Regions from separate parts of the Arthrobacter sp. ASL1 genome, predicted to be linked through region 1. Evidence: riboswitches for the same ligand, from Rfam matches in the RefSeq annotation. Region 1 holds a riboswitch; each other region holds the start of a gene.
The links. Region 1 has a riboswitch for cyclic di-AMP ahead of AC1MEQ_RS06340 (C40 family peptidase). Riboswitches for the same ligand answer to the same signal wherever they lie in the genome.

Region 1 (6,834 bases):
GGGCCAGGGCGGTGCCGGAGGATTCGTGGCACATGTTCGAGCAGTCCGGCAGGTTGTTGGTCCCGATGCTGCGGGCGAACAGCTGGTACATGAACGCCGTCTCGTTGGCCGTGCGCCCCGAGGTGTAGAACACGCAGCGGTCCGGGGTGGTGGCGTTGATGTGCTCGCCAATGGTGGCGAACGCCCGTGACCAGGAGACGGGCCGGTAGTGGGACTCGCCCTCGTGGATCATCATGGGTTCGGTGATGCGGCCCTGGTTGCCCAGCCAGTATTCGGTCTTGCCGGCCAGCTCGGAGATGGGGTGCTCCGCCCACCAGGCGGCGTCCGCGGTGCGGGTGGTGTTCTCCTCGGCCAGGGCCTTGGCCCCGTTCTCGCAGAATTCCGCCGGCTTGCGGGCACCGGTGATCGATTCGGGCCAGGCGCAGCCCGGGCAGTCGATGCCGCCGCGCTGGTTCACCCGCAGCATCGAGCGCACGGTCCGGCTGACGCCCGCCTGCTCGTAGCCGCGTTCCAGGGCGACCATGACCGCCTTGACGCCGGCCGCCGTCGTCTTCGGGGCGCCGACTTTTAGCGCGTCCTCGTTGATGTCCTGTTCGGGTGCCGAGCGCTTCACGACGTCCGTCCTGCTTCCTGTTGCCGGGGGCGGGACGGCGCATCGTGCGCCTCCGCCAGCTGGGTGGGTACCGGATCGGTGTCGATCCGGTTCGGGTGGGTGTAGATGTTGACGCTGGACCCGCGGGCGAAGGCCGCGAGGGTCAGCCCGGCCCGGTCGGCCAGGTCCACGGCCAGCGAGGAGGGTGCCGAGACGGCGCTGAGCACGGGGATCCCGGCGAGGTAGGCCTTCTGGACGAGTTCGAAGGAGGCACGGCCGGAAACCTGCAGGATGGTATCCCGCAGCGGAAGCCGCCCCTCACGCAGGGCCCAGCCGACGACCTTGTCGACCGCGTTGTGCCGGCCGACGTCCTCGCGCAGGCACAGCAGGTTCCCGTCGGTGTCGAACAGCCCGGCGGCGTGCACGCCACCGGTCTTGCCGAACAGGGCCTGGCGTTCGCGCAGCGAGTCGGCGAGTCCGAGCAGGGTGTGCACACCGGTGGTCCCGGCCTCCGGGTCCAGGGTGAAGCGGCTGGTCTTGGAGACGGCGTCGATCGAGGCGGTCCCGCAGATCCCGCAGGAGGAGGACGTGTAGACATGCCGGTCCAGGGAGGGGTCCGGGATGATGGCGCCGGGCCCCAGCTGGGCCTCGACGACGTTGAACGTCTGGCGACCGTCCTCGTCCTCGCCGGCGCAGAAGCGCAGGCTGGCCAGTTCGCCGGGGTCGGCGACGATGCCCTCGCTGACCAGGAATCCGGCGACGAGGTCGAAATCGTCGCCCGGGGTGCGCATGGTGACGCTGAAGACACGTCCGCCCATGCGGATTTCCAGGGGTTCCTCCGCGGCCATCGTCTCCTCGCGGACGCGCGGGCCGCCGTCCACCGAATACCGCACGATGCGGCGCCGTTGGGTCAATCTGCCCACCCGGGGGCCTCCTTCGCTCCGCCGCCTCGAGGGCGCGGCAACAGCGCCGGGCCGAGGCGTTTCACCGACCGTACCACGGCAGCGGGAGGTAGCCGACCGGGCCGCCGGCGGCAGCCCCGGCGGGCGGGACGACCAGCACCACGTCGGCATGGGCCAGCCCCCGCATCATGGCCGATCCGGTGTGCTCGGAGGGCACCAGCACCTGCCGGTCGGCCGCATCCGCCCAACGGGCCGGCAGCAACCGGTGGGAGTGTCCGGCCCCGCGGATCGCCTCACCGCTGCGGGCGGAAACCGGGGACGACGGCGGCTGGCCAGTGGCCGCTTCGAGCAGCGGTTCCAGCAGGGTCACCACGGCCATGAGCGCGGCCAGCGGATTCCCGGGCAGGGCGACGAGCAGCCGGCCGTCCGGCAGGCGGGAGAGCATGGCCGGGTGTCCGGGGCGCATGGCCACGGACCCGATGAGGGTGGTGGCGCCGAGCTGGTCGGCGGCCGGCCGCAGGTGGTCGGCCGGCGAGTGCCCGGTCCCGCCCGTGCTGACCAGCACGTCCATGGTACGGGCGGCCGGCGAGTCCAGCGCCTCGAGGGTGGCCCGGCGGTCATCGCCGATGCGCACGGTGTCCACCACGTCGCCACCCAGTGCCTCGATGCAGGACGGCAGGACGGGCCCGAAGGTGTCCCTGACCTGGCCGGGCAGCGGGATGCCGGAGGTGACGACCTCATCGCCGGTCAGCACCAGCCGGACCCGGAGCGGAGCGGTGACCGGCAGGGTGTCGTGCCCGCCGACGGCGGCGACGGCGATCTGGCCGGGGACCAGGCGGGTTCCGGCAGCCAGCAGCAGTTCCCCGGCGGAGGCCTCCCGTCCGGCGGGGCGGATGTCGGCCCCGGGCCGGGGCGTCCGCAGGGCGGAGAGGAGGCCGGGTCCCGGGTCCAGCACCGAGTCCTCCTGGCGCAGGATCGCCGTCGTGCCCGGTGGCACGGTCTCCCCGGTGACGATGGCCCGGGCGGTTCCCGGGGCGAGTGGGGAGGGGACGGCGCCGGAGGCGGAGTGCGGACGGGCGGCCGCGCCGGGCCGCCAGGGCCCCTGGCCCGCGACGGCCCAGCCGTCCATGGCGGAGGACGCGTAGTGCGGCATGGTGTGCAGGGAGGCGATGTCGCGGGCGAGGACACGTCCGGTGGCACGGGCCAGCGGCTCCTGCTCGACGGCACCGTGGTCTGCTGCGAGGGCCAGACCCGCCTCGTAGGCGGCGCTGCGGGCGCCCTGCCAGTCGGCTTCGTGCACTACTGGTCGGAGGCGCGGCGGTCGAGGAGCTGGTTGACCCGGGCGCGGGCCCCCTCCATGGAGGCCACCTCGCCGGCCATTCCCGCACCCGCGGCCAGGCCGGCCGCGTATCCGGCGATGTAGGTCGTCACCGGCGCGGCGGGCCGGATGATCGAGTGGGCGGCCACGCCGGCCATGCCCAGGATGGAGTCCACGTCGACGGGGGCGTCCGGGATCTCGAGGCCCTCCAGCAGTTCGGCCACCCAGGCATCCAGCTCTGGCATCTCGGTCATCCGTACCTCCTGTAGTGGCGGGCTATGGGGCCCCTCCGGGGGCCGAGGGACGGGCGATGCCCGCCTTGTCGGCGTCTTCCCAGGTGTCCACGTCCGCGTAGTCCACGCCGTCCAGGGACACCCTGACTATCTGCACCTTAGCAAGCAAGCGCATCATCGATGAGTTGGCCAGGCCCTCGCCCGGTTTTTCCGCGGCCTCGATGGCGCGCAACAGGGCCGGGGTCTCGATGACGCAGCTCAGTGGCTGAAGCCGTCCCTGGGCGTCGACGGGGACCCAGGCCCTGCCGAATTCGGCCAGCGGCATGGCCAGTGCGTTCGGCTCGACGGCGGGGTCGGGGCCGGCAACGGCCGCCGGCAAGGGGCCCTGGCCGCCGGCTGCGTGTTCCACCGCGTACTTGACGATGGCCGCAGCGACGGGCCCCGGGCTGATGAGGTCGGCGGCGAGGATCAGGGTCAGCGGTGCGTGCTCTCCCGGCATCGGCACTTCCCCGGCGGCACCGTCGCCCAGCGCGCGCATGCCGGCGGCTACGGCCGCCGCCGGTCCGGCGAACGCCGGGTACTCCCGCGTCAGGGTGATGATCTGGCCCGCATCCGCCTCGGTGGCGTAACGGGAGATGACCGGATTCAACTCGGTGGGGCCGACGACGGCGATGCGGTGGGCCGCCGCGGTGGCGCGCAGGGCATGGTCCAGCAGGGTGGCCCCGCCGTGGTGCAGCAGCGGCTTGTCGGTGCCGCCGAGCCTCCTGCCGCGTCCACCGGCGACGACGATGGCGTCGAAGTTCATGCCGCCCTCCCCGCGAGGAAATCCGTCCATTCGGGGGCGGGGCGTTCGAGTTCGGTGATGAACCATTGTGGGCCGCGCGGGCTTGTGGGCTTCACGCGCAGGTTCCACCCCAGTTGGCGAAGCGTCTTGTCCCCCTTGGTGCTGTTGCAGGCCAGGCAGCAGGCGATGAGGTTCTCCCAGCTGTTCGATCCTCCCCGCGACCGGGGCATGATGTGGTCCACCGTGGTCGCCGCCTTACCGCAGTAGCCGCACCGGCGTCCGTCTCGGCGCAGTACCCCGCGGCGGGTCACGTTGACGGACTCGCGGTACGGGACCTTGACGTAGCGGTTGAGCAGGATGACCGAGGGGCGACCCAGGACCATCCGTGGCGTGACGACCGGCTCCCCGACCTCGGCCAGGACGCTGGCCTTGCCCGTGAGCACCAGCAGCAGCGCGCGGCGGAAGGTGACCACCGCCAGTGGTTCGTATCCTGCGTTCAGTACCAGGGTTCGCATCAGCGTTCCTCGTCGTGGTGTGCACCCGCACCGGCCAGCCAAGCCGTCGGACCCGGGCGCCGTGCAAGGGCCATCGGGCACCAGCCTAAGCCCGGCGGCGCCGCCATGGGGAGTAGGGCGCGGCTGTCGGCGGCGTGTCCGCGGTCCCCCGGGCGCGTGTTCACGCCCCGGTCGCTGGCGGTTCAGCGGCTGGTACGGACTCGTTCACGGTCGGAAACGAGCCGTCTTAAACCAGCGAAGTCCCCACCCAAACGGGTGAGGACTCCACTAAAGGCGTTTTCGACTAGCCGACGTAGGTGTAGTAACCCATCAGCGGCCCGTACGCGCTATCGGCCGGACGAAGCACGGTGCCGACCGACGGGTTCTGGGCCCCGATGATCTTGCCACCACCGATGTAGATGCCCACGTGGCTTCCACCGTTCTGGTACACGAGGTCGCCCGGCTTGGGGCTCGAGGTGCGAACGAACTTGCCGCTGCCGCGAATGGCAGAGGTGTTGTGGGGCAGGCTGATGCCGTGCTGACCGTACACGTACTGCACGAATCCGGAGCAGTCCCAGCCACCCGGGGTCGAGCCGCCGAAGACGTACGGCGAGCCCTTGTACTGCATGGCGGTAGCGGCGATGCCGGACAGCCCTGCACTGGGAGCGGATGCCGGCTCGGCCTTCTTGGTCACGGCACCGGCGGAGGCGGTCGTCACGCTCGAGTCGGAAGAGGATGAGGCGCTGGAGGTCCCCTGCGAGCTGCTGGCCTGCGAGGACGCGGAGCGGTCGGCTGCGGCCTGCTGGGCGGCTTCGCGCTCTGCGGCGGCGGCCTCCTGGGCGGCTTCGCGCTCGGCGGCGGCCTGGCGCTGTGCCTCGCGGTAGGCCGCACCGGACGTCGACTTGATGTCGGCGACGGAGACCTTGATCTGCGAGCCCTTGGACTCCGACTTCGCGGCGGGCACGGTCACGGCTGCCGGGGTGGTCACGGATGCACGCTGGATGTCGGTGACCGGGGCCTTGTCGGCGGCGCGGGTGGCCGTGGTGGCCTGGGCCGGAACACCGAGGGTCAGCACGAGGCCGGACGCGGCGGCGATGACTGCTGCCTGGCGTCCGACGGAGCCGGCGTTGGAGGACACGGCCTTGGAGATCGACCCCAACGGGTTGGTGTGGACGGGCGTGGCGCGGTGGCGGCCCAGAGCTTGACGCTTAGTCATGTATTGAGTACCTCTCCCAATGCCTGCGGGGTGAGCTGTCGGATTCGAGTGGGAGTCACTCGGTGTCCCGTCCAGTGAAATGGACCGCGACACTTAACCCCAAGGATCCTTGCGGACCCGAAATGTGGTTCCCCCGCTACTGCCAGCGATTCTTTGCGAACGGACCTCGGGCGGTGGCAGTATTCGGCAATCTGCCCGAGTGTGCCCGGCCCCTATGCGGCCTGGCACGTCGACAACGATATATGAAATGTTTGTAAAAGTCACGTTCAGGTCACGGAATGGTTATTTCCCGATCACGGCCCCTGGTTTTCGGACCCTACAGCCACCCTGCGGGGTCGACCGCGTTGCCGTCGACGAGCACCTCGAGGTGCAGGTGGCAGCCGGTCGAGTTGCCGGTCGTTCCGCTCAAGGACACCACGTCCCCGCGCTTGACCGCCTGCCCGACCGAGACCTTCAGGCTGGTGTTGTGGTTGTAGGTCGTCTCCAGGCCATTGCCATGGTCGATGCGCACCCGGTTGCCCGAATGGCCGGCCCAGCCCGCCTGGACGACCGTCCCCGATGCCGATGCCTTGACAGGGGTTCCACAGGGAACGCCGTAGTCCTGGCCGATATGAACCTGGGCCCCTTCGCCCGTCGGATTTGCCCGTGCGCCGAAGGGCGAGGTGATCCTGACGTGGTCGACGGGCTGGGCCAGGACACCTTGGGTGTCGATGGTGTTGATGTTCCCGCCGGAGGCGGACATCAGGTAGCTGAGCTGGTCGTCCTTGGTGAAGCTGCTGGACACCGAGGCCCGGACCACCGAGAAGTTCTCGGATCCCGGCACGGTCACGTCGGCGACGTTGACGGCCGACTCGTGGGCCACGCGCTGAGCGGGTTCCTCCTCGCTGCCGGCCAGGGTGGGGTAGGCAGCGGCCAGCGCCAGGCCGGACACCGCGGCAACCGCCGCGAAGCGGTGGCTCCAGGCCAGCGCCGGGCGCGCCGCGGTGCGTGGGGCAGCTGCCCCACCGCGCGGCTTCTTCGGCAAACCAGCCGGCCGGGGTTCCGCGGATACGGCGCGCGTGCCCTCCGGAAGGCCGATGACCGTCGCGTCGAAGCTTCCCCGGTTCTGGACCGAGGCCGCGTGCGGATGCACCGGGGCGGCGTCGGCCAGCAGGGGGATGATGTCCGCAACCGGAGCGGTTTGCTCGGCCACGGCGGGCGCGGCGGCGTCCTGCCGCAAGGGGGCGGCGGAGGGGGCGTAGCGCATGGCGCCGTCGTAGCGGCGCGGCATGTAGCAGCCGGCGTCGGGGGCCGTG
Region 2 (6,834 bases), on a different replicon from region 1:
TCACTGCTGCCGCGCTGACCCTAGTCGCCGCCATCGCCTCCGCCGGGGCCATGCCCCGCCTCGGAGTGCCGTTCATCTCATCCGGCGGTGCGGCCCTGGTCGTGGATGGCCTGGGCGCCGTCCTGCTGCCGACGGTGGCGGCCGTGGTCCTGCTCGTCCTCGTGTTCGCTGCCGCCGAAGACACACGCCCGGCGGCGCGCTTCCACGGTCTCATGCTGGTCTTCACCGCCGCGGTGATGGTCACGGTGAGCGCCACGTCGCTGCCGGCATTGCTCGGCGCCTGGGAGGTCATGGGCGCGACCTCCTATGCCCTGATCGGCTTCCACTGGCGCAAACCCTCGACGATTCCCTCCGGGCTGGTCGCCTTCACCGTGACACGCGCCGCCGATCTGGGCCTCTACGCCGCGGCAGGAGCCGCCGTCGCCGCGGGAACCGGCTGGCAGTTGGACGCCCTCGCCTCCGCGGAGGGGCCGTGGCTGCATGTGCTGGCCGCCGGCGTGCTTTTGGCGGGCCTGGGGAAGGCGGCGCAACTACCGTTTAGTTTCTGGCTCTCCCGGGCGATGGAGGGCCCGAGCCCGGTCAGTGCCCTGCTGCACTCGGCGGCCATGGTCGCCATGGGCGGATACCTTCTGCTCCGGCTCGAGCCGCTGTTGCTGGCCTCCGGGTGGGCCGGCCCGGCGGCTGCCTGGATCGGTGCCGCCACCGCGATCGTGCTCGGCATCGTGGCGCTGTGCCAGAAGGACCTCAAGCAGTTGCTGGCCGCCTCGACTGCGGCCCAACTGGGTTTCGTCGTCCTGGCCGCCGGCATCGGCGCCACCGCCGGAGGGACCTCGCAGCTCGTCGCCCACGCAGCCACCAAGGCGTTGTTGTTCCTTGCCGCCGGCGCGTGGTTGACGGCCGTGGGCTCGAAACAACTTCCAGCCCTGCGCGGCATCTATCGGCGCTGGCCGGTGGTCGGCGCCTCGTTCCTGGTCGGGGCACTGTCCCTGGCCGGGCTGCCTCCGCTGTCGTTGTGGCTGGCGAAGGACGCGGTCCTCGCCGTCGCCTTGCACCAGCATCCCGCACTGTATGCTGCCGGATTGCTCGGTGCCGCCCTCGCCGCCGCGTATTCGGCGAAGATTATCGCCGTGGTCTGGGCCAGACCCGACATGCAGCAGCAGGCCGACATGGAGCGCAAACTGTGGGATGCCGAAGAACGAGGAACCCGCAAGGTCCCCGTGGTGGCGACGGTGCCTCTGGTGGTCCTGGCGGCATCGGCGGCATTGCTGGGCGCCACCGCCCTTCCGGTACTGTCCGGACCGTTCCGCGCACTGTTGGGCGCGCAGGCGGAGGCGGAAAGCAGCGGGTGGGAACTGCTCGCTTCGGCCGCAATTGCCATCGTCGTATCGGCCCTGGTGCTGGTTCGGGGTGTGCCGCGCCTGGCAGCCGCCGAGAACTGGTTTGGCCTTGAACGGGCCGCGGAAACCGTTTTCGTACGTCCCATGTTCGCCACCGCGGCCGTCCTGTCCCGGCTCGACCACCGCCTGGAGAAGGCGGTGCTTGGTGCCGGCCGCTTTCTGAACCGGTCCGCAGCGGTGTCCGGCGACGTGGACGCCAGCGTGCAACGCGCGTTGCGTGCCGTACTGGGTGGGGTCAACGGCCTCGGGCGGTTGGCCCGCCGCGCCCAAACGGGTGCCGTGGCCGATTACTACGCCGCGGCGGTCCTCGTCTGCGTTGCCGCCCTCGTCCTGCTGATCGTCGTTAGGTAGCCCCCATGCTCAGTGTCATCGTCTTCCTGCCGCTCGCGGCCGCGACCTTCCTCGCCCTCGCCCGTCGGCTGCCCGAAAAAGCTGCGCGGCTGACCTGGTTGGCCACGACCCTCGTGGATTTGGCGTTGTCGGTCATGCTCGCGATTGCCGGCGGCCCGGGCCCGAACGGACTCGTGGCCGAGGAGCGGGTGGAGTGGATGCCGCAGCTTGGCAGCAGCTACCACCTCGGCATCGATGGCATCTCCCTGCCCCTGCTGCTGCTGACCGGAGTCATCTTCGTGGCCTGCGCCATCTGGGCCCTGCGCGAGACCGACAGGCCACGCCCCCAGGCCGCCTTGTTCCTGTTCCTGCAGACGACCTGCCTCGGGTTGTTCTGTGCACAGGACCTGATCCTGTTCTTCCTGTACTTCGACCTCTCGATCGTGGGCATGTACTTCGTCATTGCCGGCTGGGGACACGGAAACCAACGTCGCTCCGCACTGGTGTTCTTCATCTACACCTTCCTGGGTTCCCTGTCCCTGCTGTTGGGATTCATCGGCCTCTATCTCGGTGCCGCCCCCCACACCTTCGACATGGTGGAACTCTCCCGCCAGGACGCCTTCACCGGAACCCCGCTGGCGGGCGGCTTCGTGCTGGCGGCGGTCATCCTGGGCCTGGCCGTGAAGACACCGACCTTCCCCTTCCACTCCTGGCTGCCACCGGCACACACCGATGCCCCGGCCATCGGCTCGGTCGTCCTGGCCGGCCTGTTGCTGAAGATGGGCACCTACGGCTTCGTCAGGATCGCGATGCCCATGCTCCCGGACACCTGGCGGGCGTGGGCGTGGGTGGTCGTCGCGATCGGCATCGTCTCGGTCCTCTACGGCGCCCTCGTCGCGGTCGCGCAGACAGACATCAAGCGCATGATCGCCTTCACCTCCGTCAACCACATGGGCTACGTCGTGCTCGCTGTCGGCGCCGCCGGCGTCCTGGGTGCCAACAACGCCGAAGCACAGCAGCTGGCCATCGTCGGGGCCGTAACCCAAATGGTCTCCCACGGCCTGGTCACCGGGGCCCTGTTCCTGCTCGCCGGTGTCTTCCACGACCGCACCGGAAGCTACGACCTGCGCCGGTATGGCGGCCTGGCCCACCCCGCACCACGGTTCGCCGGGTTCTTCGCGATCGCCGCATTCGCCTCGCTCGGACTTCCGGGCTTCAGCGGCTTCATCGCCGAATTCCAGATCTTCACCGGCAGCATCGGAACCACCCCCTGGGCCCTGGTTGCCCTTCCCGGCATCCTGATCACCGCAGTCCTTTTCTTGCGCGCCTTCCAGCACGTGTTCACGGGCCAGACACGGGAACTGTCCGTCGGTTTCAGCGACCTGCGCCCCCGCGAGAGCACGGCCCTGGCCATCCTGATGGGGCTGTCCGTGCTCATCGGTCTCATCCCCGGCCCGCTGCTGGCGATGATCGGACCCGCGGCGCAGAACCTCGTCGTCAGCCTGGGCCCATGACGGCAATGGCAATGGACATGGACTACCCGGCGCTGCTGCCAGAGATCATCCTGCTCGCCACGGCAGTGCTGGTGCTGCTGGGCGGCAGCTTCCTGCCCCGCACCCGCCAGCATCCCACCCGCTGGCTCACCCTCGGTGCCCTGGTCGCCAGCGCAGCGACCGGGATGGCGGCAGTGCCGGGAGGGCCGGAGTCGATCTTCAGTGGAACCTACGCACTGGACCCGTCCACTGCGGTCGTGCGGATGGCGGCCCCGCTGGCCACGCTCGTGGTGGTCCTGCTCGGCCGGCATGAATTCGCCAGCACGGCGCGTGAAAGCGAAACCTATGCCCTGTTGTTGCTGGCCACGCTCGGAACAGTCGTGATCGGGGGGACGACCGACCTGCTGGTCCTGGTCGCCGGGTACCTGCTGGCGAGCATCCCCCTGTACGCGCTGATCGGCCTATCGCGCAGCGGGACGGCCGCCGAGGCAACCCTGAAGACCTACCTCATCGGCGCCCTGTCCGGAGTCCTGCTCATGGCAGGCGTTGCCGTGCTGACCGCAGTTGCCGGCACGAGCAGCTACGCGGGCATGACGGAGGCTCTTCCCCAGGCCCCGCAGGCCGCCGTCGCCGGCGGGGCCGTCGCGGTCCTCATCGGCTTGACCTTCAAGGCCGGTGCGGTGCCCGGCCACTTCTGGATCCCCGACGCCAGCCAGGCCTCCGGGATAGGCATCGCAGCGTTCATCACGACCGTGCCGAAGATCGGCGCACTCGTGGCCATGGGCCGGCTGGTGGCACTCATGCCCGCCACGGTGGATGTCCCGCTGCTCGTGGCCGTGCTCGCAGCGGCCAGCATGGGCATCGGAAACCTTGCCGCGTTGGCGCAGGAGAACGTCAGGCGCCTGCTGGGCTGGTCGACGGTCAGCCAGGTCGGCTACCTGCTGATGCCCGTTGCCGTCATCACCCGCAGCGAGGGCGCCTCGGTGGCCCTGCTGGCCTACATCGTCTTCTACGCGCTAACGAACCTGGCCGTGTTCGCCGTCGTCGCCTGCTTCCCCCGGCGCGAAGAGCTGGGCGACTGGGTGGGATTGGCACGTGGGCACCCGTGGCTGACCGGTTCCCTCGTCGTGGGGGCCCTCAGCCTCGTGGGAACACCGCCCACGGCGGTGTTCCTGGGCAAGGTCGCCGTGTTCACCGTCGCCTGGAATGGCGGCATGTCCTGGCTGGTCGTGTTCGCCGCAGCCAACACGGTGCTGAGCCTTGTCTACTACCTCAGGCTCATCCGCCCCGCCTTCCACCCCGCCGGGGACTGCAGCACCGGTTTGTCCACGGCGCCACGGGAGGTTGCCCGCACCGTGGTGGCCACCGCTATCGTGCTCGGTGCCCTGGTCCTCGCAGCCGGGGCCGTCGGGGCCGGAATCTGGTTCGCCGTCGCCGGGTGAACCGCTTCGGTCATCGGGCCAACCACTCGGGATGGCCGGCGTGGTCGATCGTGCGTTGTGGCTGCACTTTCCGCTTACCGTGTACCGCCAGGAAGACTTCGAGGACCATCGTCTTGCATCACCGCCCGGAACCAACGGCCAGGGAGGGAAAGGTCGTCGAGACCAAAAGGACACGGTTCCGTAATCGATTCGTGACTTTTACATCCGTTTCATGTAAATTCATTTGCGTGCCGGGCTTCCTATGAGCCCGGCACACCCGAGTGGATTGCCGAGCACTGCCACCACTTCGGGTTCCGTTCGCGAAGCTTCTGGCAGTGGCGGGGGAACCAAATCCGGGTCCACCGGGCCCTTGGGGTTAAGCGTCTCGCTGCCATTCAGCGCAGACGCCGAGTGACTCCCACTCGAACCCGACAGCTAACCCCGCAGGCATTGGGAGAGGTAATCAACACATGACCAAGCGACACCTGGGCCGCCACCGCGCCATGCCCGTCCGCAGCAACCCCTTGGGCTCGATCTCCAAGGCGGTTTCCTCCAACGCAGGTTCCGTTGGCCGCCAGGCCGCTGTCATCGCTGCGGCTTCCGGCCTCGTGCTGACCCTCGGCGTTCCGGCCGAGGGTGCCCCGGCCGCCCGCGAGGCTGCCAAGGCCCCGGCTGCGGACATCCTGCGTACTTCCGTGGACTCCCCCGCCGCCGTCACCGTTGCGGACGCCAAGCCACAAGATCTGAAGCAGATCAAGGTCTCCGTCGCCGACGTCAAGTCCACTGACGGCTCGGCTCACCGCGCGGCATTGCGCAAGGCCGCAGCCGAGCGCGAAGAAGCCCAGGAAGCCGCCGCCGAGCGTGAAGCCGCCCAAGAAGAAGCCGCTGCAGCCGAGCGCGAGGAAGCGGCCGCAGGTGCAGCCATGACCCGCGAGAGCCGCCAGTCCTCTGCGCAGGCGAGCACGAGCACGAGCACGAGCACGAGCAACAATACGTCGGCAGGCTCGGTCACCACGGCCTCCACCCCTAAGAAGACCGACGCCGCCCCAACGTCCAGCGCCGGCCTCTCGGGCATCGCGGGCATGGCCATGAGCTACGAGGGCACACCCTATGTCTGGGGCGGTAGCAGCCCTTCGGGTTGGGATTGCTCCGGGTTCATCCAGTACATCTACGGCAAGGCCGGGATCAGCCTGCCCCACAACACGACCGCCATCCGCACCAGCGGCAAGTTCGTGCGCACCTCCAACCCCAAGCCCGGCGACCTGGTCTACCAGAACGGCGGCAGCCACGCGGGCATCTACATCGGTGGCGGGAAGATCATCGGCGCACAGAACCCCTCCGTCGGCACCGTGGTTCGTCCGGCCGACAGCCCCTACGGCCCGTTGATGGGCTACTACACCTACGTAGGCTAAGCAATATCCGCAGTAGGGCCCCTCCGCTCTCGGAGGGGCCCTACGTGCATCTACGATGAAAACCGCACCCGCCGGAGCGTCTCAGCGAGAACTCGGGTGCGTCACAGGCAGCACGTCCGCATGTCAGCTTCAGAAGTCGAATGCAATGCCTGTCACCGGACGTCCACCCCGGCAGTCTTTGCCTCCCGTCCCAGTCTGCGCCGACAAGTAGCTTGTCCCGTCATTGCAGGCGGCGCACACTCTGGCTATGGAACAAACGTATTCTGCGACCGTCTACGCTTCCAGCGCGCACCCCAAGGACTGGGGTCGAGCCATGGCCAAGGCCATGGCACAGCTCCTGGAGCTCTTCGACGGCGACCAGTCCGGTAGCCACGAACGGCTCTTCGGCCAGGAACTGCGCCTGCTCATCGCCAAAGCAGAAGAAGGCGCGGACATCACCATCTCATGGGCTCCGCCCCTCCCGGACTGAACGGCCGGTCGCGCCCGGCGTCAGGGACAATATTTCCGACGAAGCAGCCCAAGCCGGTGCGCTGCACCTGGCTCCCATGCGCCCGCGAAGGGCAAAAACGGGTCACGACCGATAGCCGCAGACCTTCCCCACCAAGGATCGTTTCCTTGGGAACCACTTGATCCGCTTTTGAGCTGGGAAAATGCGTATTATTGCGGGACCAGAGTTGCCAAGCACTGGCGCCCTCTGCAGAAACCGGAACCGGCCTAAGCAGCGGGGCTCCAGTCCTGACAAGGAGCCGCAGTGAATCGCTTCAAGCCTGTACCGCCCTCC
Region 3 (6,834 bases), 750 kb from region 1:
CGACGATGGCGTCGTCGATCCCCTCCACGGCCGCGGGGGAGAACCCGAGGATGGTCTCGATGTCCCGGGCCGCCTCCACGACGTCCGGGTAGCCGATGCACAGCAGCAGCGCGCTCGCCGGCTTGTGCACCAGTGCCATGCGGGCACGCACGACGACGGCGCAGGTCCCCTCGGACCCCACCAGGGCCCGGGCGATGTTGAAGCCCTTCTCTGGCAGCAGGTGCTCCAGGTGGTAGCCGGAGACCTGGCGCTGGATCCGGCCCAGGTCGGTGCGGAAACCGGCCAGGTTGTCCTGCGCCAGCCTCTCCATCGCCGTGGTCAGCTCCGCGGCCCGGCGCACCGCGCCGTCGTCGTTCCCGTCGGTGGCACGGATCCCGGTGGCGGTGGCCGTCAGGGCGGTCCCGTCGGAGGTGACGAGGTCGAACTCGATGACGTGGTCGCTGGTGCGGCCGTAGCGCACCGAGTGGTTCCCGCAGGCGTCGTTGCCGATGGCCCCGCCGACGGTGGCGCGGGTCTTCGAGGACGGGTCGGGGGCGAACGTGAGCCGACCGGCGGTGCGGGCCTCGATCTCGCGGGAGAGCGTGGCCAGCACCATGCCGGGCTCGACGTCGACCCAGAGTTCGTCCTCGTCGAGGGTGAGGATGGCGTTCATGTGCCGGGAAAAGTCCAGGACCACGCCGGGGCCGACGGCGTTGCCGCCCATGGAGGTGCCGCCGCCGCGTCCGGTCACCGGGGTGCCGGTGGCGTGGCAGGCACGCAGGGTGGCTTCCACGTCCGCCGCGTTGTTCGGGAACACCACGCCGAGCGGCCGCACCCGGTAGTTGGAGGCATCGTAGGAGTATTCCGCCCGGCGGTGCTCGGAGACATCGAAGTCAATGCCCGCCGCGTCGAGGAGCCCGGCCACGGTGTCGGTGGTGGCCGGTGCCGCTGTCTGGGTCATGTGCTGCTTTCTAGGCCTTGGCGAAGGTGCGTTCGGACACTGCGGAGACGGCGGCCTCGAAGCGCTGGAGCCCGAGGTCGATCTCGTCGGCCGTGACCACGAGCGCGGGGATCAGTCGCACGACGTTGCCCTGCGGGCCGCAGGTGAGCGTCAGCAGACCGTGGCCGGTGGTCTCCTGTTGGATGGCGGCCGCGGTGGTGGCGTCGGGCTGGCCGTCGCCGGTGGTGAACTCGATGCCCTGCATCAGGCCCCAGCCGCGGACGTCGCCGATGAACGGGAAGCGGGACTGGATCTGCTTCAGCCCGGCCTGCAGCTGGTCGCCGCGCACCCGGGAGTTCTCCACGAGTCCCTCGTCGTCGACGACGGCCAGGGTGGCCACGCCGGCGGCGGCGGAGACGGCATTGCCGCCGTAGGTCCCGCCCTGGGAGCCGGGCCAGCCCTTGGACATCAGCTCGGTGGAGGCGGCGATGGCGGAGATCGGGAAGCCGGAGGCGATGCCCTTGGCGGTGATGAGGATGTCGGGGGTGGCGGTGGAGTGCTGGTGGCCCCAGAACTTGCCGGTGCGTCCGACGCCGGCCTGGACCTCGTCGATGATCAGCAGGATGTCGTGCCGTGTGGCGCGTTCGCGCAGCCCCTCGAGGAAGCGCGGCGGGGTGGGCAGGTAGCCGCCGTCGCCCAGGGCCGGTTCGATGAGGAAGGCGGCGGTGTCGTTCGGGGCGGTGCGCGTGGTCAGCAGGTAGTCCAGTTCCTGCAGGGCGAAGTCGATGGCGGTGTCCTCATCCCAGCCGTAGCGGTAGGCGTACGGGAAGGCGGACATGTGGACGCCGGCCATCAGCGGGGAGAAACCGGCGGAGAAACGGGTGCCGGCGGTGGTCAAGGACGCCGCGGCGACGGTGCGGCCGTGGAAGCCGCCCTGGAAGACCACGATGTTCGGTCGTCCGGTGGCCATGCGGGCCAGGCGGATGGAGGCCTCGACGGCCTCGGAGCCGGAGTTGGCGTAGAAGACGGAGTCCAGCCCGGACGGCAGCTTCTCACCGAGCTTGTCGGTCAGTTCCAGCAGCGGCTGGTGCATCACGGTCGTGTTCTGGGCGTGGATGATCTTGCCGCACTGTTCCTGCGCGGCGGCGACGACGCGCGGGTGGCAGTGGCCGGTGCTGGTCACCCCGATGCCGGTGGTGAAATCCAGGTATTCGGCTCCGTCGGTTCCGTAGATCCAGGATCCGAGGGCGTGGTCGACGACCACGGGGGTCGCTTGCTTCAACAGGGGGCTCAAAGTCGTCATGTGTTCATCGTGGTGGCCCGATCGGTAGATTGTCAACAATCTTTTTGAACTGTAGCGTTGATGACGTGAAACACACCGAAATGAACCGCCCGCGACTGGCCCTGCTCACCGCACCCGGCGTGCCCGAACCCTACAACCTGGACGCCATCCGCGAGCGCGCCGACGTCGTCGTCGCCCATGCCGACACCCTGGCCGAGGCGTTGCAGGGCGCCGGCACCCTCCTGTTGTGGGACTTCTTCTCCTCGGCACTTCGCGATGCCTGGCATGCCGCCGATGCGCTGGAGTGGGTGCACGTGGCCGCGGCCGGTGTGGATGCGATGCTCTTCGACGGATTGCGCGAGGCCCCGGTGGTGCTCACCAACGCGCATGGGACGTTTTCCCAGCCCATCGCCGAGTTCGTGCTGGCCTCGGTGCTCGCGCACGACAAGCAGCTGCACCGCAGCGAGGCGTTGCAGCGCCGGGGCACCTGGCAGCACCGCGAGCTGACGCGCACGGCCGGTTCACGCGCGATCGTGGTCGGGACCGGCGGGATCGGCCGGGCCACCGCCCGGTTGCTGCGGGCCGTCGGCATGCAGGTCCAGGGTGCCGGGCGCACACCGCGGGAAGCGGATCCCGACTTCGGCACCGTCTTTCCCAGCGACGAGCTCGCCGCCCGGGTGGGAGACGCAGACCATGTGGTGCTGGCCGCGCCGCTGACCGAGGCCACCCGCGGGATCTTGAACGCGCAGGTGCTGGCGGCCATGAAGCCGAGCGCCCACCTGGTCAACATCGGCCGCGGTTCCCTGGTCGATGAACCGGCGCTCATCGAGGCGCTCCGGGATGGCCAGATCGCCGCCGCCTCGCTCGACGTCGTTGCCGTCGAGCCGATGCCCGTCGACCACCCGTTCTGGGAGATGGAGAACGTGCACATCTCCGCCCACATGAGCGGCGATGTCCATGGCTGGCGGGACGAGCTGGCCGACCAGTTCCTGGCCAACCTCGACGCCTACATCGCCGGCGAGCCACTGAACAACGTGGTGGACAAGGACCGCGGTTACGTCAGTACCGCTCCGTCGTCGTAGCGCTGGTGGACTGCCATCGGGGAAGCCGCACGATCAGGCGTCCGGGTCGTCCATGGGTGCCCGGAACTCCTGAGCAAAGGCAGGCGGCGGCAATCCCGGCAGCCCACTCCAACGACTCGCCACGCGATTTCGCCATGGTGCTCCGAGCCGGCCAGGATAATTCATCTTTTGGTCGTCACAGATCCACATCCTTAAGGACGTGCGGGCCCCATCCGGCACGGATGGAGCCCACATATCGTCGCGGCTAGCCTACGTAGGTGTAGTAGCCCATGAGGGGGCCGTAGGGGCTGTCCGCAGGCCGTATCACGGTCCCGACCGAGGGATTTTGGGCACCGATGATCTTGCCGCCACCGATGTAGATGCCGACATGGCTTCCACCATTCTGGTAGACAAGGTCGCCCGGCTTGGGGTTCGAGGTGCTGACGAACTTGCCGCTGCCGCGAATGGCCGACGTGTTGTGGGGCAGGCTGATGCCGTGCTGACCGTAGACGTACTGCACGAAGCCCGAGCAATCCCAGCCGCTAGGGGAGCTCCCACCGAAAACGTAGGGCGATCCCTTGTACTGCATGGCCGTTGCGGCGATGCCGGACAGCCCTGCGCTGGGAGCGGAAGCCGGTTCGGCCTTCTTGGTCACGGTGCCGGCGGAAGCGGTCGTCACGCTCGAGTCGGAAGAGGAGGAGCTGGCGCTGGCGGTATCCCGCGAGCTGCTGCTCTGCGAGGACGCGGCGACTTGGCGGTCGGCGGAGGCCTCCTGGGCGGCTTCACGCTCGGCGGCGGCTGCCTGCTGGGCGGCTTCGCGCTCGGCGGCGGCCGCCTGCTGGGCGGCTTCGCGCTCGGCGGCGGCCTGGCGCTGTGCCTCGCGGTAGGCGGCACCGGACGTCGAGGAGATGTCGGCGACGGAGACCTTGATCTGCGAGCCCTTCGACTCCGGCTTCGCGGCGGGCACGGTCACGGCTGCCGGGGTGGTCACCGATGCACGCTGCACGTCGGTGACGGGGGCCTTATCTGCGGCGCGGGCGGCAGGCGCGGCCTCGGCCGGAAGGCCGAGGGTCAGCACGAGGCCGGACGCGGCGGCGATGACTGCCGCCTGGCGGCCGACGGAGCCGGAGTTTGAGGACACGGCCTTGGAGATCGACCCCAACGGGTTCGTGCGGACGGGCGTGGCGCGGTGGCGGCCCAGGGCTTGGCTCTTGGTCATGTAGTGAATACCTCTCCCAATGCCTGCGGGGTGAGCTGTCGGGTTCGGGTGGGAGCCACCCGGCGTCCGCGCTGATGATTCAGTGCGACGCGCTTAACCCCAAGGATCCTTGCGGACCCGATATTGGTTCCCCCGCCACTGCCAGACTTTGCGTGAACGGAACCCGCAGTGGTGGCAGTGCTCGGCAATCCACGCGGGTGTACCGGGCCCATCGGAAGCCCGGCACGCATACGAATTTACAAGAAATAAGTGTAAAAGTCACGAATTGGTTACGAAACGGTTTCCCTTGGGTCACGGTGGAGGTCGATGCGTAGCCAGCGTGATGCCCGGTTCGAGCCCCTTGGTAGATCCCTCGGCCGCTTGAGCGCCGGGCAGGGCCGCGGATTTCACCGTCTCGGTGAAGACCCCTCCGAGGCTCGCCCGGCTGATCCTCGGACAAAACAAGGCCATTTGGCTGCGTCCGTCCCGAGCCGTGCACGCCCGTGTGGTGGCGCGGACTTGACCGGTCGATTTGTCACTCCTTGCCCGTCTGGGCCTTGATGGCGGTGAACGACCGGCCCATGTCGCGGGAAACCTGGACACCGGTGGGAGAGGCGATCCAGACCTGGGGCTCGCTTTCGCTGGTGGTCACGTCGATGGCGGCCGCCTCTCCGGTGGTGTGGCCCTGCTTCCGCCAGGTGAAGCCGGCGTCCATGCTGGAATACACGGTTCCGTCGGGGGCGATTCCCGCCGCATTGGAGCCGGATACGGCGGTCAGCATCAACAGTGGTGCTCCGGGCACGGGGTTCCAGGACTTGCCGTGGTCGACCGAGCGCCTCAAACCGTCCTCGGTCGTGGCCAGGGCAACGTGGCCGTCCGTGGTGGCCGAGAGGTGGTAGGCCGGTATCTGGTCCTCGGCCGGGGTCCATGAGCTGCCACCTTCGTTGACGAGCAGTTGTCCATCGAACCCGATGATGGCCTCGTGGGTGGCTGCCAGGGCATGGAAGTCCGACTGGCCGGTGCGCGATAGCGGCGTCCACGTCTTGCCCTCATTGGTGGGTTCGATTAGGCCCACGGGGTTGGGTAGGTCCACCCCGGGGCCGGGGTGGCCCGAGGCGTAGAGGGTCCCGTTGGCGCCGGCGGTGAAGCCCATGAGGTCGATGTTCGGACCGATCTTGGTGGCGGGCTTCTTGGAGACGTCATACAGGCCGTCGTGGGTGGCAAGTAGGATCCTGCCCGTTTCAGCGTTGACGTCCATGCCGTGGATGTGGCTGGAGGGGTAGTCGGCGGCGGCTGCCGCAGGCACAGGATCGTCCAGGGTGGACGCGGGAGAACAGGCAGAGAGAAGCAATGCGCCCGCTGCCAGGACGGCAGCGGCTGAGGTTCGGCGGCGGGGCAGGAGGGGCTGGGGAAAATGAGGGGACATGCCGGTTCCTTCGGGAGTTCTCGGGTGCGCGGGAATGGGCCGATGTGGGACCGGACGGTACCGGCCCCACACCGACTGGGACGCAGGGCTGTGGTGGCCTAAAGGCCGGAGAGCAGGTCCTGCATTTCCTTGATCTCGGCCTGCTGCGTCTTGATGATCTGCTGGGCCAAGGCGATGGCCTGGGGGTTCTGGCCATCGGCGATCTCGTCCTCGGCCATGCCGACGGCACCCTGGTGGTGCTCGATCATCGCTTGCAGGAACATCCGCGCTGCGTCGGCGCCCTGCGCCGACCGGAGCTCATTGAGTTGCTCATCGGTCATCATTCCCTCCATGCCGTGTCCGGCCATGCCCATTTCCGTGGATTCGCCCCACGCCGTGAGCCAGCCGGTCATAGTTTGGATCTCCGGCCCCTGGGCGTCTTTGATCTCGGTGGCCAGATCGGTGATCTCGGGTTCGATCCCGTCCTTGGCCAGCATGATCCCGCTCATCTGGACGGCCTGCTGGTGGTGGGGGATCATCATCTGCGCGAACATCGTGTCCGCGTCATTGTGCTCGGCCGCCACCTCACTGACCGAGGTCGGCGATGTGGACTGTCGCGATGATGCCGAGCTGGAAGCCGAGTCCCCGGGTTCCTGGTTGCCGGCACAACCGACCAGGGAGATTGCTGCGGCCACGCCGATGGCGGGCAGGAAAAGCTTGCGTGTCATGGTGTTTCGTCCTTCGTTGTCCAAGATGTCTGCAGGTCACTCGGCCACCCACGGGTAGCCGGGGAAGTCCGACCAGTGGCCAGAAAGGCGCGACTGATCCGCATACCGGTTCTAGGTACGGCTGATGCAGAGTTGGGTTAACGAAGGCGTGGGCACGAACCTGATTCCCCGCCAGTGAAGTGGTGGGCCGCGACGCCGCAATGAATGCCGCAGCACCTGCCGTGGGGGGAGCAGGAAGCCG

Region 2: linked by a shared signal. The riboswitch ahead of AC1MEQ_RS18880 (C40 family peptidase) and the one ahead of AC1MEQ_RS06340 (C40 family peptidase) in region 1 are both predicted to bind cyclic di-AMP.
Region 3: linked by a shared signal. The riboswitch ahead of AC1MEQ_RS09870 (C40 family peptidase) and the one ahead of AC1MEQ_RS06340 (C40 family peptidase) in region 1 are both predicted to bind cyclic di-AMP.

The regions. Positions count from the first base shown of each region.
Region 1 covers NZ_CM155284.1:1,342,802-1,349,635, forward strand. Annotated here, with positions in the region: gene AC1MEQ_RS06310 (FdhF/YdeP family oxidoreductase) at 1-613, opposite strand, end outside; gene fdhD (formate dehydrogenase accessory sulfurtransferase FdhD) at 610-1,515, opposite strand; gene AC1MEQ_RS06320 (molybdopterin molybdotransferase MoeA) at 1,577-2,794, opposite strand; gene AC1MEQ_RS06325 (DUF6457 domain-containing protein) at 2,794-3,066, opposite strand; gene AC1MEQ_RS06330 (NTP transferase domain-containing protein) at 3,089-3,850, opposite strand; gene AC1MEQ_RS06335 (HNH endonuclease) at 3,847-4,344, opposite strand; gene AC1MEQ_RS06340 (C40 family peptidase) at 4,628-5,539, opposite strand; cyclic di-AMP (ydaO/yuaA leader) riboswitch at 5,546-5,722, opposite strand; gene AC1MEQ_RS06345 (M23 family metallopeptidase) at 5,856-6,834, opposite strand, start outside.
Region 2 covers NZ_JBWXQH010000002.1:38,302-45,135, forward strand. Annotated here, with positions in the region: gene AC1MEQ_RS18865 (proton-conducting transporter transmembrane domain-containing protein) at 1-1,748, shown strand, start outside; gene AC1MEQ_RS18870 (complex I subunit 4 family protein) at 1,754-3,241, shown strand; gene AC1MEQ_RS18875 (NADH-quinone oxidoreductase subunit N) at 3,238-4,662, shown strand; cyclic di-AMP (ydaO/yuaA leader) riboswitch at 4,944-5,105, shown strand; gene AC1MEQ_RS18880 (C40 family peptidase) at 5,112-6,053, shown strand; gene AC1MEQ_RS18885 (hypothetical protein) at 6,301-6,522, shown strand.
Region 3 covers NZ_CM155284.1:2,094,226-2,101,059, reverse strand. Annotated here, with positions in the region: gene AC1MEQ_RS09885 (FAD-binding and (Fe-S)-binding domain-containing protein) at 1-940, opposite strand, end outside; gene AC1MEQ_RS09880 (aspartate aminotransferase family protein) at 951-2,222, opposite strand; gene AC1MEQ_RS09875 (D-2-hydroxyacid dehydrogenase) at 2,303-3,283, shown strand; gene AC1MEQ_RS09870 (C40 family peptidase) at 3,528-4,481, opposite strand; cyclic di-AMP (ydaO/yuaA leader) riboswitch at 4,488-4,651, opposite strand; gene AC1MEQ_RS09865 (F510_1955 family glycosylhydrolase) at 4,996-5,766, opposite strand; gene AC1MEQ_RS09860 (DUF305 domain-containing protein) at 5,985-6,593, opposite strand; gene AC1MEQ_RS09855 (hypothetical protein) at 6,705-6,834, opposite strand, start outside.